Linked DNA regions of Pirellula sp. SH-Sr6A. The protein of the gene in region 1 interacts with the protein of each later gene in a pairwise test. Links are inferred from orthologs where the notes say so. Each region holds a gene or a part of one and is shown in the gene's direction. Other genes may lie near its edges. The genes, in order: nth and aceE.

Evidence for each region.
Region 2: the proteins of nth (region 1) and aceE interact in binary tests that used the Escherichia coli proteins (3 or more experiments, as listed by UniProt). The link is inferred for Pirellula sp. SH-Sr6A from one-to-one orthologs.

The regions. Positions count from the first base shown.
Region 1 is NZ_CP011272.1:3,533,389-3,541,223, forward strand. What follows is about bases 375-3,090. They hold nth (endonuclease III), read left to right. Parts: upstream 375-1,265; coding sequence 1,266-1,916; downstream 1,917-3,090. Other genes in these bases: VN12_RS13670 (hypothetical protein), read left to right, coding at 375-1,232; VN12_RS13680 (ComF family protein), read left to right, coding at 1,935-2,696; VN12_RS13685 (TIGR01777 family oxidoreductase), read right to left, coding at 2,758-3,090. Outside these bases: more of VN12_RS13670, read left to right, coding at 1-374; more of VN12_RS13685, read right to left, coding at 3,091-4,164; VN12_RS13690 (sigma-70 family RNA polymerase sigma factor), read right to left, coding at 4,176-5,264; VN12_RS13695 (helix-turn-helix domain-containing protein), read left to right, coding at 5,565-6,476; VN12_RS13700 (RDD family protein), read left to right, coding at 6,625-7,695; VN12_RS13705 (stage II sporulation protein M), read left to right, coding at 7,751-7,835. UniProt on the Escherichia coli protein: DNA repair enzyme that has both DNA N-glycosylase activity and AP-lyase activity. The DNA N-glycosylase activity releases various damaged pyrimidines from DNA by cleaving the N-glycosidic bond, leaving an AP (apurinic/apyrimidinic) site.
Region 2 is NZ_CP011272.1:4,105,637-4,114,028, forward strand. The notes cover bases 2,038-5,310. They hold aceE (pyruvate dehydrogenase (acetyl-transferring), homodimeric type), read left to right. Parts: upstream 2,038-2,380; coding sequence 2,381-5,110; downstream 5,111-5,310. Other genes in these bases: VN12_RS15650 (2-oxo acid dehydrogenase subunit E2), read left to right, coding at 5,212-5,310. In the rest of the region: VN12_RS15640 (metal ABC transporter permease), read right to left, coding at 605-1,981; more of VN12_RS15650, read left to right, coding at 5,311-6,642; VN12_RS15655 (PPC domain-containing protein), read right to left, coding at 6,635-8,140. UniProt on the Escherichia coli protein: Component of the pyruvate dehydrogenase (PDH) complex, that catalyzes the overall conversion of pyruvate to acetyl-CoA and CO(2).

The DNA.
Region 1 (7,835 bases):
ATCCTTCGATGTTCTTGGGGCGGATGGACCGAAACGGGAACGGCATGATCGATTCCGATGAGATGGAGGGGCCTGCTCGGTTCATGTTGGAACGCATGGCGAGGAGCAATCCTAAAATTGACTTGTCCAAACCGATTCCCCTGTCGGTCATCACCGAGGGGTTTCAGCAAATGCGAGGTGGCAGCTCCAGCAGTTCGTCCTCGAGCGATGAAGTGGCGAGTGGACCAGCGGTCTTGGTGCCGGGCTTTGGCGTCAAGATCGAGCGACCTCCGGTTCCCGGTTTTGGAATGAACGCCAATGCCTTGAGCATCCGGGTGGAAGAACAGGATTTGCGCGATGCCGACGAACGGATCCAACGCTACGATCGAAATCGGGATTCCGTCTTGGACGAAGCGGAGTTGCGAGACGGCCGGTGGTCCGATTCTCCGATGCAGTACGACAAAAATGGAGACGGAAAGCTGACCCGCGATGAATTGGCCGTTCGTTATGCCAAGCGTCGCATGGAGTCGTCAGGTTCCCCCAGCAGCAGCGGAGATAGCCGCGATTCACGCGACAGCCGGAGCGACCGCGATCGTCAAGGTTACGGAGACCGCGGTCAAGAAGAGAAGAAAGAGATTGCCAATCCGTTCGAGAAGATCGCCAGCTATAGACTGACTGATCGCGATGGCAAGCCAAAGCGACCTGCGGGGTTGCCAGAATGGTTTGCACGGTATGACGTTAACAGTGATAACCAAGTTGCGATGGACGAGTTCGTGAAGCGTCCGTCTGCAGAGGCGATTGAGGATTACGCACGGTTCGATACGAACTTGGACGGTTTCATCACGGCGCGCGAATGTTTGGCCGCTCATAAGAATGGTTTCATTCCTGGATCCAGCAGTGGCAGCGGGAGCAGTTCTTCCTCGAGTAGCGGTAGCAGCGGTGCAACCGCTAGTTCGGAAGGCCCAGGCAGCTCTGGAGCACCAGGCAGCTCGGGTGGATCCTCGACTCCGGGTGGAGCGGCGGGTAGTGCTAGCGGTGGTGCAGGTGCATCGCAGAGCAATAGTGCCGTTTCGCAACGGACCCGAGAGTGGATGGCAGGGCGTGTGACGAAGTACGATAAGAACCAAGATGGGAAATTGGACATCGACGAGTACAAGGTCTACAACTCGTCAGGAGACTTCACCAAGGCAGACACGAACCAAGATGGATTTGCGGATGTCGATGAATTGGCTATCGAGCGCAGCCGACGGTAGCATGGGGTAGTTCGAAACGAGTGACATAGCACGATGCTACGCAAGGACCGCGCGAAAACGGTATTGGAACGTCTTGGTGAGTTGTACCCCGAGACCTCGATTCCGCTGGACCATTCCAATCCGTATACGCTCCTGGTCGCGGTATTGCTCAGCGCCCAGTGCACCGACAAGATGGTCAATCGGGTAACACCGAGCTTGTGGAAGCTCGCTGATAACCCTTGGGACATGAGTCGAAGATCGGTCGAGGAGATCCGAGCGATCATCCAGCCGTGCGGATTGAGCCCGCAGAAATCGAAAGCGATTCGGGAGCTCTCGCAGATCCTGGTCGAAAAATACGAAGGGGCGGTTCCCGAGTCCTTCGAGTTGCTGGAAGAGTTGCCCGGTGTGGGGCACAAAACCGCGTCCGTGGTGATGAGCCAAGGTTTCGGGCACCCCGCCTTCCCGGTCGATACGCATATTCATCGATTGGCCCAGCGGTGGGGCCTTACCGATGGCAGATCGGTGGAGCAGACCGAGCGAGATTTGAAAAAACTCTTTCCGCAGGAGTCGTGGAATCAACTTCATTTGCAGATCATTTTCTATGGACGCGAGCATTGCACGGCCCGCGGGTGCAATGGAACGGTTTGCGGGATTTGCAAAGAACTCTACCCAAATCGAAAGAAACCTGTAGCGACCCGAAAGTAGTTCACCAAGCGATCGATCATGCCCACTACACGCCCGCCATGGACCCGGTCCATTCGTCCCTTTTTCGATCTCCTCTTTCCGCGTTATTGCACACTTTGCGATCGGCTGATCCTCGATTCCTGGAACGAGTCCCTTTGTGAGGGATGTTGGCAGGAGCTCTCGCCGGATCCCAATCGTTGCCAGCGATGTTGCGCCCCCGTTTCGAAGAGCAAGGCGATTTCTCCTAAGAGCTGTTCACTCTGCAAACGAGAATGGAAATTCGGGCGCGTCTATTGCTTGTGCACGTATCGCAATCAAGCGGCTAAGATCGCGAGACGGATGAAGACGCCCAAATACGAGCCATTGACCAAAGAGGTCGCAAATCGAATGGGAGATTGGTTTCTTTCGACGGAGCCTACCCCTCGATACGATCTTCTCGTTTCTATCCCTCAGTATTGGATGAAGCGGTGGCGAGACCGATACAACCAGTCCGATGTTCTTGCGAAGGTGCTTTCGAAAAAGATTGCGATCCCCTATGCCGAGGGGGCGTTGGTCCGAACGCGATGGACCGAGAAGCAAGGAACCAAGACGATTGAAGAACGATTGCGCGCGGTATTGGGTTCGATCTCCCACGATCGCAAAACCTCTGTGCAAGATCGAACGATATTGATCGTCGATGATATTTTGACCAGTGGTGCGACCGCCAATGAGGCTGCTAAGGCTTTGATCAATGCAGGTGCGAAGAAAGTCGATGTGATCGTGTTTGCCCGCGGCGCGAGCAGTTCAACCGCTGGGGGCTAGGGGTGGTCCGGGTCTATATTCGGCGCGACTATCTGCTAGTTGGTTTAGGTTGCTGACTGGTTTAGGCGTCGCCGAGGAGTTGCGCCAAGGCATCCTCCAAGCGCCGGGCTCGAAAGGGGAAATGCATTTGCTCCAATCGTTGAGGCACCGCTCGGGTGCTAGCAAGTAACAAGGCATCGGCCATTTCTCCGAGCGCGATGCGGAGCGCCGGGGCAGGTGCGGGAAACCAAGCCGGCCGCGATAGGGCTCGAGCGAGAGTGCGGGTGAATTCTCGATTCGTGGTGCCGTGCGGAGATGCGAAATTGAAGGGGCCAGATGCGTCGGGGCAGGCAGCGAGGAACAGGAATGCCGCAACCGCATCATCGAGGTGGATCCAGCTCCAGGATTGGTGGCCGTTCCCGATCCTTCCCCCGAGTCCCCAGCGGAGCAGCGGAAGCATCTTGGCAAGTGCGCCTTGATGGGGATGGAGCACCATGGCCAATCTTCCGATCGCGACGCGGCCCCCGGACGATTCAAAGGTCCTGGCCGCGGCTTCCCAGTCCTTGGCGACTTGCCCGAGAAAGTCGTCGGCGGGGGGGGATGATTCGAGGCACTCCCTATCCCCGCAATCGCCATAGATTCCCACCCCCGATGCGCAGACCAATGCTTTGGGAGGGGAAGATAGATCCGTCAGGGACTTGACCAAGGCATGGGTTCCGTCGATGCGGCTTGATCGGATCTTTCGTTTCGTTTCTTCGGTCCATCTTCGTTCTGCGATCCCAAAGCCGCCGAGGTGAACCACAGCGTCCAGATCCTGCATGGCATCAAGTCGGTTGAATCCCGATTGCCGGTCCCAAACAACCGATTCTCCTATGTTGCCACTCTCGTTGGAAGCGGATTGAGATTCAGGTCGGATGATCCGAACCACGCGATGTCCTAGGACCGATGCGAGTGCGGCGAGTCGAGATCCGATCATCCCGCTGGAACCGGTTATCGCGATACGGAGGGAACGTCCCGATACCCAAGGGGCCAAGAAATCGTGCAGTTCCAAATCGCGCCGCGTTGTCTCATGTCGATAAACAAACATGCGCCGCAGCATGCTGCGGACCATGGGAAGGGCGATGTTCGAAAGTGGTGCCCAAGGAAGATCAAAGCGAATGCGATCTCGAAGTCGGGATCGTTCCTCGTCGACCGCTTCGATGAGGTGGTCGTGTTGCCAGAAGGCGAATGGGCCGCTGATTTGTGTATCTTGAAAGGAGCGAGGGGCATCCAAGTTCGTGTGCCGCGCGAGCCACTTGAGCCGAAGAGGTCCCAGGCGTTGTTGCAGGACGACTTCTGCACCGACATCGATCGACGCCCCGCGTCGAAGGATGGTGATTCGTTCCCAAGGCGGAATAAGGCGATCGATGGCGCCTGGATTCGCATGGTACCCAAAGAGTTGTTCAGGCGAGGCAGGAAACTCGGAGGACCATTCGAAGGAGTGGGACACGGTGACGTTCTCTAGCCGACGGATTCGGGAAGAATCGACAAATCGGTCATGCCGCGAAGCTTATCGAGAGCACGCTTCTCCAATTGTCGGATCCGTTCTTTGGAAACCCCTAATTTATCCGCCAGCCGCTGAAGCGTTTGGACTTTGCGGTGTCCACCGAGAGAGAATCTGGCCCGGATGATGAACTTCTCACGGCGATCCAAGTGATCGAGCATGAGAGCCAAGCGCGAGCGAAGCTCGTTCCAGCGGTTTTCGCTCATGGAGGAGGATTTTTGTTCGTCGCTGAAGTCGATGCCGTTTTCGTCGATGCTGGCGATGTTCCGCTGACGTTCCTTTTGCTTCTCCATGACGCGGCGGTAGGTATTTCGTCGCACGACTTGGGTGGCGTAGGTACTGAAGCGGAATCCCATGGCGACATCAAACTTGTCGACCGCTCGGATTAGCGCGACGATACCATCGCTCAGCAGATCGTCGAACACGTTTTGGGTGTTGACGAATTTCTTGACGATCGAGATGACCAGTCGCATGTTGGATTTGACGATGCAGTCCCGGTGCCAGTCGGCGGCCCGCATCAATCCGTCGATACGGCGGATGAGCCAATCATCGGGCTTGTTCAAATCGAGCTTCGACTTCAGCTGGTTCGCTCGGAAGCGAAGGTAGTTCATCCGGTTGAAGAGAGCCTTTTCCTCCAGCGGTGTGAGGAGTTTGGTTTCGCACAAGCGGGCCAGATAGGAGGGGAGATCGGGAATCTTGGAAGCCTTGACGCTGCCCGAGGGTTCACCGGTGCTGAAGAGGAGGTCACCCAAGATCTCCCCTTCGGCCGACGAGTCCGAGAAGGAGGGGTTTCCGATGAAGGCGATCTCCGTCGCCGCCAGTCTCTTCGCTTCGGCGCGAAGGGCCGTATCGGCGATAGGCAGGGGCATGGAGAGCTGAACGAAGTGGAGGAAATCGGCTTCCACGGCGTTGCGTCGAAATGTTCTCGCCATTTTGGGTTTGTTCTCGGTGGAAGGCTTCGCCACCCTATCGCTGGACAACTCCAGGCTTGGAATGTCGAGATTGGTGACTTTTCGTTTTCTGGTTTTTGCAACTGCGACCGTCATCGTCATGCTCCCACTACTCTTTCGAAATTGATTTTCGTCCACATCGATACGTCGCTGAACGTTTTTTGTTCGATTCGGATTGGGAATCGTTCACTGAACCGTTCAAATCGTTCATATGGAACCTTTATACGGACGGAATGCGGCGGGAGCAAGAAAGTCTAGGCGGAATTCGGTAAATAAATTGCCTGGTAAATTTGCGTTTTTTGGCTGAAATCTTGAATCCGACTTGCCGATCGGTCTATACTCCTGAAAACGTTCACTTTGAATGATTTCGACACTTAAGAACGATTTGGTTGAGCGGTGGAAGAGAGCTTTACCCCCAAACAGGTAGCCCACGCCTTGCAGGTGAGCGAATCCTCGGTGAAGAGGTGGTGCGATCGGGGTTTGATCCGAACGGACCGGACGATGGGGGGGCACCGTCGGATTCCTTTGGAGAATCTGATGGAGTTTCTCGAGTCGACGAATCGTCGGCTGATCGACCCGGTCGCAATCGGGTTGGCGGGTGCGGCGGCGACGCCGGACGTGGCCGAGCGATCGAGCTTGGATTCCTCGCAATTTGCGGGTATGCGAGAGGAATTTGAGAGATCGATTCTCGCGGGGAACGAGGGGGATGCGAGGCGGATACTCAGTACCTGGTATGCTCGCAACGGCGGGATTGTGTCGGTCGCGGACGATTTGATCGCACCGGTATTTCGGTCGGTTGGGGAGCTATGGGAGTGCGGCGACCTCGAGGTGTATCAAGAGAGGCGCGGGTGTGAGATCTGCATCCGATTGATTCACGAGTTGCGGCGGTTGTTGGCGGAGCCTTCCCCGAACGCACCCTTGGCGATGGGTGGGACAGCGTCGGGGGATCAGTATCAGATTCCGACCCAGTTGATCGATATGACCTTTCGCGAGGCGGGTTGGCGTTCGGTGAATCTGGGGTGTGATTTGCCCTTTGCCAGTCTTTTGTCGGCGGCTCGGAAGCACATGCCGAAAATCTTTTGGTTGAGTGTTTCTTATGTGCCGGACGAGGCAAAGTTCATTGCGGACTGTGAGCAATTTGCCAAGCAGTTGCCCAAGGGGGTCTTGTTCACGGTGGGGGGAGCCGCGCTTTATGAAGGGCTTCGAAAGAGAATGACCTTCAGTTCCTACAGCGACAACATGCAGCAGCTCGCGTACTTGGCGAGGACGATCAAGGCGGGGCTTCCGCCCACGAGCACCCAGATCTGAATTGGCTTAGGAAAAGTTTAGGCGGACCGGTTACACTAGGTGCAGTTTTGTTGGTGGAGGAAGGCTCCGGGGGACAGTTTCTCTGGGGCTCTTTCTTGTATCAGCGACGTTGGTACGCCTCTTTAACGCTTGCAGGGTCACGGCTATTTTGAGTCCGAAACAAAGTCCGCTCGACTTGACCGCAGTCATCAAGACGCCGGAGAACATTCAGTTTGAGTATCGCTTAGCGGGTCCTTTTCGGCGCTTCCCTGCTTTGTTGATCGACTGGGTGGTTCGGATGTTGATGATCGCCGCGGGATACATTGCGATCTTGGTGGCATCGTCGACGTTTCTTTCCGTGACCGGGCAGTCGATTCTTCAGGACTTTGCGATTCTCATCGCGATGGTGGTCGATTTCTTGCTCCTTTGGTTTTACGGGACTTTTTTCGAGAGCTATTGGAACGGTCAGACGCCGGGCAAGTGGGCTTGTCGCATCCGCGTCATTTCGGTGGATGGGCGCCCCGTGAATGCATTCCAAGCAACGATTCGCAATTTGTTGCGTCCGGCCGACTTTGCTCCGATGGTATCGCTGGAGGTTTTTTCGAGCGAGTTCCCACCGGCGTATATCCTCCCGACGTTTCTTTGTTCGTTGGTTTGTATGGTGTTGACCAAGCGTTTTCAGCGATTGGGAGATTTGGCGGCGGGGACGATGGTGGTCGTCAACGAGCGGTCTTGGGTGCCCACGAATATCAAGCTGGAGGATGCGCGGATCCCGAGTTTGGCCGAGTACATTCCCCCCGGCTTCCGTCCCAGTTCGACGTTGGCCAAAGCGCTCGCGCTCTATGCGGAGAGGCGGGCTCGTCTTCCTGCGGGACGTCGCCAAGAGTTGGCTGCTTACCTCGCCAAGCCCTTGATACACCGGTTTGGGTTTCGCGAGGACACCAGTTCGGACTTGTTGCTATGCGCTCTGTACTATCGAGAGTTTGTGAGCAAGGAGGCGTTTCGTCCCCAAGGGGGCCGGCCTGTCTCCGGTGTTCCGGTGGGAGCTTCTCCGCTCGTCAGTTCCTCCGGCATGGCCCCTCCAGTGCCATCGCTGGTGCCTTCGGCGCCGTCGTTGGGGCCGTCCATGTCGACGCCGGCCCTGATGGCATCAAGTTCTGGGACGTCAGGTTCTGGGACCTCCACGCCGGTTACGGCGAAGGTGATCGCTCCTCCCCCCTTGCCTCCGGTTTCCTCATGACGAGGCGAGAGATGGACGCAAACCAAAGTTGGAATTCACGAAAAGGTAGGAAACGATGCGAATTGCCGAGGTGCTAGAACGCCGCCGTCAAGGTTGGTTGGAGTTGGAAGCCATGTGCGACGCATTGCAGAATGCGAGGT
Region 2 (8,392 bases), 570 kb from region 1 along the record:
AGAACGGTCGAGGACGAGCCGTTCGACGTGTAGCTGTGTTCCCTGTCTAGCTGTCGTCCTCGACAGCTTGTGCACGCCCGACCACGTCTCGAAAGCCAGAAAGCAAAACCGGTTGCGCTGCTGAGCTGTTAGAAGCCGCAAGGCGATGCAGAACGGTCGAGGACGAGCCGTTCGACGTGTAGCTGTCGTCCCCTGTCTAGCTGTCGTCCTCGACAGCTTCTGCATGCTAGATCGCTATTCCAAAAGCCAGCAAACAAAACCGGTTAGGCTGCTGAGTTGTTAGGAGCCACAAGGCGATCCAGAACGGTCGAGGACGAGCCGTTCGGCTTGTAAGCTGTATTCCCTGTCTAGCTGTCGTCCTCGACAGCTTGTGCACGCCAGACCACGTCTCGAAAGCCAGAAAGCAAAACCGGTTGCGCTGCTGAGTTGTTAGGAGCCACAAGGCGATGCAGAACGGTCGAGGACGAGCCGTTCGACGTCGAGCTGGTGTTCTCTGTCTAGCTGTCGTCCTCGACAGCGTCTGCACGCTCGACCACTATTCCATTCTCAATCCCCCCCTAGCGAGCCGTGCTCTTCCACGACCGAGAGACGTTCAAGAGCCATCTCACGATTCCGGAGGGATCGTACGTCCATGGGGGTCGGTAGGAGCGTTGCCGGTCCGTTGGTCCAATTCGCCCCGCATTGACGAGTTGGTGAAGTGCTCCCAGGACTCTGCGTGCGGGTGGACTTTATTGTCCGGCAAGTTCGTTTCGATAGAGAGGTACTGCTCCCATAATCGGTGGGAACGGACCAAGTTCTGGGCTTCGCGCAATCCTTGTTCCGTGAGCTCGACTTCATCACCCCGTACCGCGATGGCATGGCGAGTTGATAGTTGCTGAAGAGCTTGCGCCATTCTCGTAGGGGAGGCATGCAGTTTCTTCGCAATCTCGTTCCTATGGAACGGTTGCGTCGACATCGGGGGAGTGGATGCACTCGTTGAGGGGTGAACGGTCGGTGCAGCCGATTGTTCTTGCAAACGATAAAGATAGGCAAGAACGTCGTCTTGCAGGATTTTTCGTGCGATCGCGAGCTGTTGCCATCGTTGAAAGAGCCAGCCGCCGCGAGGGCTGATCAAGATTGTTGCTGCCAAGAATAGACCGGCGGCGACGGACATCATGGCTGCCGAGTTCACCGAGCGCAGGCCCGCTAGAGGAGGTAGCCAGATTGCAGCAAGGTGTCCGGTGATGGCGATCAAAACGGCGACCGAAACCGAGCACGCCAGCATGGCGGAAAGACGGGCGGTCCAAAGGAAGGAGATCGCTGCGGGGACGATCAAGACGGCGATGACCAAGATGTTACCGACTGCTTCGAAGGCTGCGATGCAGGTGACGGCGACGAGGGAAGCCAAAAGGTAATGAAAGAAGCGGCTCGGAATACCTTGCGACTGCGCATAAGCGGCGTCGAAAGTCGTCACCTTCCACTCCTTGTAGAAAATGGCTACCGCCGCGAGATTCAAAATCATCACACCCCCGAGCGTGAGCACAACCCTCGGGATGTCCCCGATGGGCGTGGGCACGGTGTCCAGGATCGAAGTCTCCAGGTTCCCGTAGAGAATGCAGGAGGGGTCAAGGTCGACGTGGTCGCCGGCACGGACAATCATCACGAGCCCCACCGCAAACATGGACGTGAAGACGATCCCGATGGAGGCCGACTCCTCGACGTTTCCGAAACGACGGATCGATTCGATCAGCCAAACCGTCGCCAGCCCGGTGATCGCAGCGCCGATGAAGATGCTCCAAGAGGCTCGTTCTCCGGTGAAAAGGTAGGCGGCTGCGATTCCCGGTAATACGGAGTGGCTGATTGCGTCCCCGAGCAAGCTCAAGCGCCGCAGCAGTAGGAAAGAGCCTAAAACAGCCGCGCAGGCAGCCGCCAGAGAGCCGGCCAAGACGATCCAACCATCGATTTCCCAATCCCAAACCATGCGAACTTCGAACCTGCTCATCCATTGTGGAGTTTATTGGGTGGAGTTTCTTGCAGGTCTTACTGTAATGAATCGGGGCGAGACGTCTTGTGGTGCGGGGCCTATTTTCCCTAATAAGTCGCCAGCCAGTCGTCTCGTGCTCTCCGTGGAGCCGCCGTGGGCACAGAAGTCCGCTAGCTTCGCCGGATCCAGCTTAGGCAGGGGGGATGCGAAAGCGAAAATCGCACGAGCAAAAACAGAATCAAACCAGTATTAGTCGCACTTGTAATGCAGTCTGTCTGAAGAGAACCTAGCTCCATAAGCTTTTCGGATCTTTACGTAGGTTACCAATTTCGCGACAATGCTAGGTTTTGCAATTATCCTAGCGGGGCAGGAGACTGCCTTTGCTAACTCGTTTTGGATCATTGAGAAAGACGGAATATGTCGGACGCAGAAGTCTTGGGAGAAGTCGACCCTTCGGTGTTGGCAGCGGCGGGCCAAGTCGCAGCGCCTATCGATGTGGACCCAGCGGAAACGGGCGAATGGCTCGGATCCTTGGATTATGTTCGCAAAAGCAAGGGCGAGGAGCGCGTTCGCTATCTGATCAAGGCTTTGGAAAACCGGGCTCGGGCAGAAGGGGTCGATATCCCTTTCGAAACGACGACCCCGTATATCAATACGATTCCTGCGACTAAGCAGCCCGCGTACCCCGGAAACCGGGAGCTAGAAAGGCGGATCAAGAGCATCATCCGCTGGAACGCCATGGCGATGGTCGTTCGCGCGAACACGAAAAACAAAGGGCAAGGGGGGCACATTAGCACTTTTGCCAGCTCCGCTACTCTCTACGAAGTCGCCTTCAATCACTTCTTTAAAGGGCGGGGCGAATCCGGTTACGGCGGCGACATCGTCTATTTCCAAGGGCATGCCTCCCCAGGGATGTACTCGCGGGCGTACGTCGAAGGCCGATTGGAAGAGGCGAAGCTTGAGAACTTCCGTCGCGAATTGCAACCGGAAGGGGGCCTCAGCAGCTACCCCCACCCTTGGTTGATGCCTGATTTTTGGGAGTATCCCACCGTTTCGATGGGGCTCGGGCCGATCATGGCGATCTACCAAGCCCGGTTCAACGAGTATCTCAACGACCGCGGTCTTAAGGACACGCGGGGGCAAAAAGTATGGGCATTCCTTGGGGACGGCGAATGCGATGAGCCCGAAACCCTCGGGGCTATTACGCTTGCTTCCCGTGAAAAGCTGGACAATTTGATCTTTGTTGTGAACTGCAATCTGCAGCGGCTCGACGGTCCGGTGCGCGGAAACGGCAAGATCATGCAAGAGCTCGAAGCGGTCTTCCGAGGAGCCGGCTGGAACGTGATCAAAGTCGTTTGGGGAAGCGATTGGGACGCGCTGCTTCAAAAAGACGAATCGGGTCTCCTCGTGCAACGCATGACCGAAGTCGTGGACGGTCAGTACCAAAAGTACACCGGTATGCCTGGATCCTACATCCGCGAGCATTTCTTCGGGAAATATCCCGAGCTTCTCAAGCTGGTCGAGAACTACTCCGACGAGCGGCTGGAGAAGATGAAGCGAGGCGGTCACGATCCTGAGAAGGTCTTCGCAGCCTACAAGGCAGCCGTTGAGCACAAAGGACAGCCCACGGTCATCTTGGCGAAGACCATCAAGGGCTACGGTTTGGGAGAAGCGGGCGAGGGACGGAACATCGCTCACAACCGAAAAGAAATGAACGAAAAGGAACTTCTGGAGTTCCGCAGCCGATTCGGTATTCCGATTTCGGATGAGGAAGTCGCGAATGCACCGTTTTACAAGCCGCCCGAGTCGAGCAATGAGATCAAATATCTCAAGGACCGGCGCAAGCAATTGGGTGGTTCTCTCCCGAGCCGCCCCACCATTCATCCGAAGACGGAAACCCCTTCGCTCGAGGATTATCGCAAGTTCATAGGTGCCCAGCTGGAAGGCAAGACCATCAGTACAACCAACGGCTTCGTCCGCTTGTTGGGTCGGTTGGTCAAAGACAAGCAAATCGGGTCGCAGATCGTTCCCATCGTGCCTGACGAGTCCCGGACGTTTGGTATGGAAGGCTTGTTCCGCGAAATCGGCATCTATGCCCATGCGGGGCAGCTGTACGAACCAATCGATTCGGATCAGGTCGCCTATTACAAAGAGGCCAAGGACGGACAGATCCTGGAAGAAGGGATCACCGAGTGCGGCTCGATCAGTAGCTTCGTCGCTGCAGGCACCGCCTATTCGGCTCACGGGATCAATATGATTCCGTTTTACATCTACTACTCGATGTTTGGTTTCCAACGAATCGGCGATTCGATTTGGGCAGCCGCTGACATGCGGGCAAAGGGATTCCTTATTGGAGGAACTGCAGGCCGGACGACCCTCAACGGGGAAGGCCTGCAGCACCAAGATGGCCACAGCCACCTCAACGCGATCGCGTTCCCAACCGTTCGAGCTTACGATCCGGCTTGGGCGTATGAAACGGTCGTCATCGTCCTCGATGGTATGCGACGACTTTATCAAGAAGGTGAGACGGCGATTTACTACATCACGGTCCACAACGAGGACTATGACATGCCGGCGATGCCGGAAGGTGTCGAAGACGGTATTATCAAAGGTATCTATCGCTTCAAATCTCAAGAAGTCGACGGGGCCAAAGCTCGGGTGCAACTGTTTGGTAGTGGAGCCATATTGCGACACGTGCTCGAAGCACAACAGATTCTGGCTGAAAACTATGGAATCGCCAGCGATGCCTGGAGCGTGACCAGTTACACATTGCTGCGTCGCGATGCACAAAGCTGCGAGCGCTGGAACATGCTTCACCCGGATCAGCCCGAGATGAAGTCGTACATTCAATCGGTGTTGGACGGAGTCGAGGGGCCGATCATTTCCGCGAGCGACAACGTTCGAGCAGTCGGTGAGCAGTTGCTCCCTTACCTCAGCCAAGACTACTACGTGCTTGGATGCGATGGGATGGGGCGCAGCGAAACGCGACCTGCTCTGCGTCGTCACTTCGAAGTCGACGCGGTCTCGATCACCATTGCAGCGTTGTATCGATTGAGCAAACAAGGAAAGATCGCACCTGCGGTCGTTGCCCAAGCGATTCGAGATTTGGGACTCGATCCCGAGAAACCGAATCCCCTGTTTGCTTAGTGCGCCGTGTTGCTTCATGCAACGTCGGCTCCCCTATCGGAGTTCGGAACCGAACTCGGACATTTTCAAAACTCGTTCGCTTCACTCAACAGAATCCTGACATGGAAATCAAGCTTCCCTCCCTTGGCGAAGGCATCGAATCTGGCGACGTTCTCGAAATCCTCGTGAGCGTTGGTGACGTCGTCAAGAAAGAACAATCGCTCATCGAGATGGAAACCGATAAGGCAACTGTCTCGGTTCCGTCGCCGGCAGCAGGCAAGATTCTGAGCATCACGGTCAAGGAAGGGGAGAGCGTTCCCGTCGGGACCGTTATCGCGACCATTGAAGCATCGGGAGCAGCCGCTCCTGCTCCAGCCAAAGCCCCGGCCCCCGCTGCTGCAGCACCAACGCCACAACCGGCTGCAGCACCCGCCCCAGCAGCAGCTCCGCAACAAGCGGCTGCACCGAAACCAGAACCCGTCCGTCCTGCTCCCGTCGCTCCTGCTCGGCCAGTCGCCGTTCCTGCAGCGCCTGTCGCTGCGGCTCCCGCACCTGCCCCTGCGGTTGACAACGAAGGAACACCGTTCGCCGATGACGTGATTCCCGCGGGTCCGGCCATCCGCCGCTTGGCACGGGAAGTGGGGGTCGATTTGGCCAGTGTGGTCGGTTCAGGTGAAGGAGGTCGCATCACGCGTGAAGACGTGATGGCTGTCGTGCGCCACGCGAGCCAAGCAGCCCGAACACCAGCTCCTGCGGCACCCGCACCTACGTCCGGAATCAGTGAATCCAAGAGCGCGTCGAAGAGCCCGGCGGCCAATCTGCCTGGCACACCCTCGCAAGACGACTACGGTCCGATTCGCGTGGATCGAATGACCAAGATTCGAAAGACGATCGCTAATCAAATGCATCGCTCGTGGGAGTCGGTTCCCCGCGTGGTGAACTTTGACGATGCCGACGTTACCGAGCTGGAAGCGTTCCGACAAACCAGCAAAGATGATTACGCCTCGCGAGGGATCAAACTCACGACGATGCCGTTTTTGATCAAGGCTGTGGCGACGGCGCTCAAACACCACCCAGCGCTCAACGCGGCGCTCGATATGGAAAATGAGCAGATCATTTACAAGGACTACGTGAACCTCGGTATCGCCGTGGATAGCGACCGCGGATTGGTCGTTCCAACCCTGAAGAACGCCGACCGGATGTCGATTCCAGACGTTGCATACGCGTTAGCCGATCTCGCAAATCGAGTTCGTAGCAATGACTTTGCCGTGAGTGATCTGCGAGGTGGAACCTTCACGATCAGCAATCTCGGAGCGATCGGTGGGACTTATTCCACCCCGATCGTGAATGTACCGGAAGTGGCGATTTTGCTTGTCGGTCGTTCTCGCAAGCTTCCTGTGGTGATGGATGACGATTCCATCAAACCGCGATTGATGATGCCCTTGAGTTTGGCCTATGACCACCGTCTCGTTGACGGTGCGACAGCTGCCCGATTCTTGAACGACATTATTGCGTATCTCGAAGCTCCGAGCAGACTGCTGCTCGCTATTTAGTCACCACGTTGGAAATCCATACGCCGGCCTGAGTGGGGCCGGCGACGGTAACTGGCGTTTCGATTCCGGCCAGCTTCAATTGCAGTGCAAACGGGCCTTGCCACGGCGTCGGCAGCTTGACTTTAACCGCGTGCGCTTTGGGACCATCTTTGGTCACGGCGAATTGGGTATTGGTCAGTACTGCATCGGCAGGGAGCCCGACTCCGAGGACTTCGACGTCTCCTGTCCAATTATTGATTCGTTCGAGGGCGATGCTCCATTCGAATTCTTCATTGGCTTTGCTTTCTTTTAGTTCGGCGGGAGCCGTTGCAAGCAAACTCGTGAGGCGTTCTCGGATTTGAAGTCGGTACACGCGGTCCTCGCTACCGAGTTTATGAAAATCGGAAACGCTCACCCAATACTCTTCGTTATCGGGGACTTGCCATACCAGTTTGGGATCTCGATTCGTCTTGTCGTCATCTTGAAACGAGACTTGCTTTCCTTCCTTATTGGTGATGGTGAGCGTTGCATCGAGGTACGAACCGATGGATTGGGCGAGCAATTGGATCTCCAGCGACTTGCCCCCTAAGTTTTGAATCCGATAGAAGTGTGTTTCTTTGTTGTGAAGAATCGCGCGTTGGGTATCCAAAGGGAGGGAGACGGTCGCGGCCGAATCCTTGGATGTGGGAGATGGGCCCTCGGGTGCAACCGATGGTAACAAGATCCCTTCTGCATTGAACGCATCGAATGGAAGCTGGCTTCGTTGCCATTGCAGTCGGTAGCACCAGTCAGCGCCTCCGCGGAACGAGATGGTGCTATCGGGCTCGACCGGGAACCCGAAGACTCGCAAATAATAGGTTCCGTCTTTTTTGGGTTGGAAAGCAATTCCCGGATCATAGCCGTATCGGTCGAGATTTTCCGTGAGGACAAAGCCCCGTTCGTCGAGAAGTTGGAGGTGCGCGTCGAGCGGCGAGCGAAGCGAGCGGGTAGCGTCGAGCGTGGCGGAAAAGGGTTCGCCCGCCCGGAGCGCCAGTCGGTAATGGTCGACATCGCCATTCTTCTCGAGCAGACCGTAGGTGACCTCGTTGTCGTGCAATGTTTCCGTGACTTCCAGGATCCGATCGTTCGGCTCCTTTTCCGTCTTCGTCGCGCGGGGGGAAACGTAAAACGGTTTAGCTGGCGTGGCTCCCGCTTCGTTGTAGAGGCGGACCCAGGCGACTTGGTCACGTACACCGGCATTCACGGAGACTTCAAAAGAACCTGCTTTTTCCAAGCATTTCCAGTGCACGCCGGGGTGACTGCACCAGATTTGGACCGGCCAAGAGGTAAACGTACCCGAGGCGTCGACCGGAGTGGATGCGCCTGCGGTCGCACCCGCCGGCATGAGCCTCGTCCACTGCGGTTTTTCGGCCGCCGGGAGGAAAGTTGTGGTGGCAAGTGTCGTTAGAAAAGATGCGGCGGCGAGGCTGGAACGGAAGCGATGAACCGATCGCAGCAGCGAGTTTGGCAGAAGAAACATGAGGGGAGCCGGCGGGAGGGGAGTCAATGGGGGGGGCGAGCGAGAACCTCATTATCGTCTCCCTTGGACTGGGATGCTAGCCGCTTCTCCCAGTTAACCTTTGCGCATTCGCTACAACAGGAACGAAGTCAAATTGAGTGAAGTTTCGTGGCCGGTATTCCATCGCGAGAAGGGTCCCTGGCTTTTTACGATGGGAGGACAATGGAATCTCGACCGTAAAGATTTCTTTCGGAACCGCACCCTCTCAGGAGC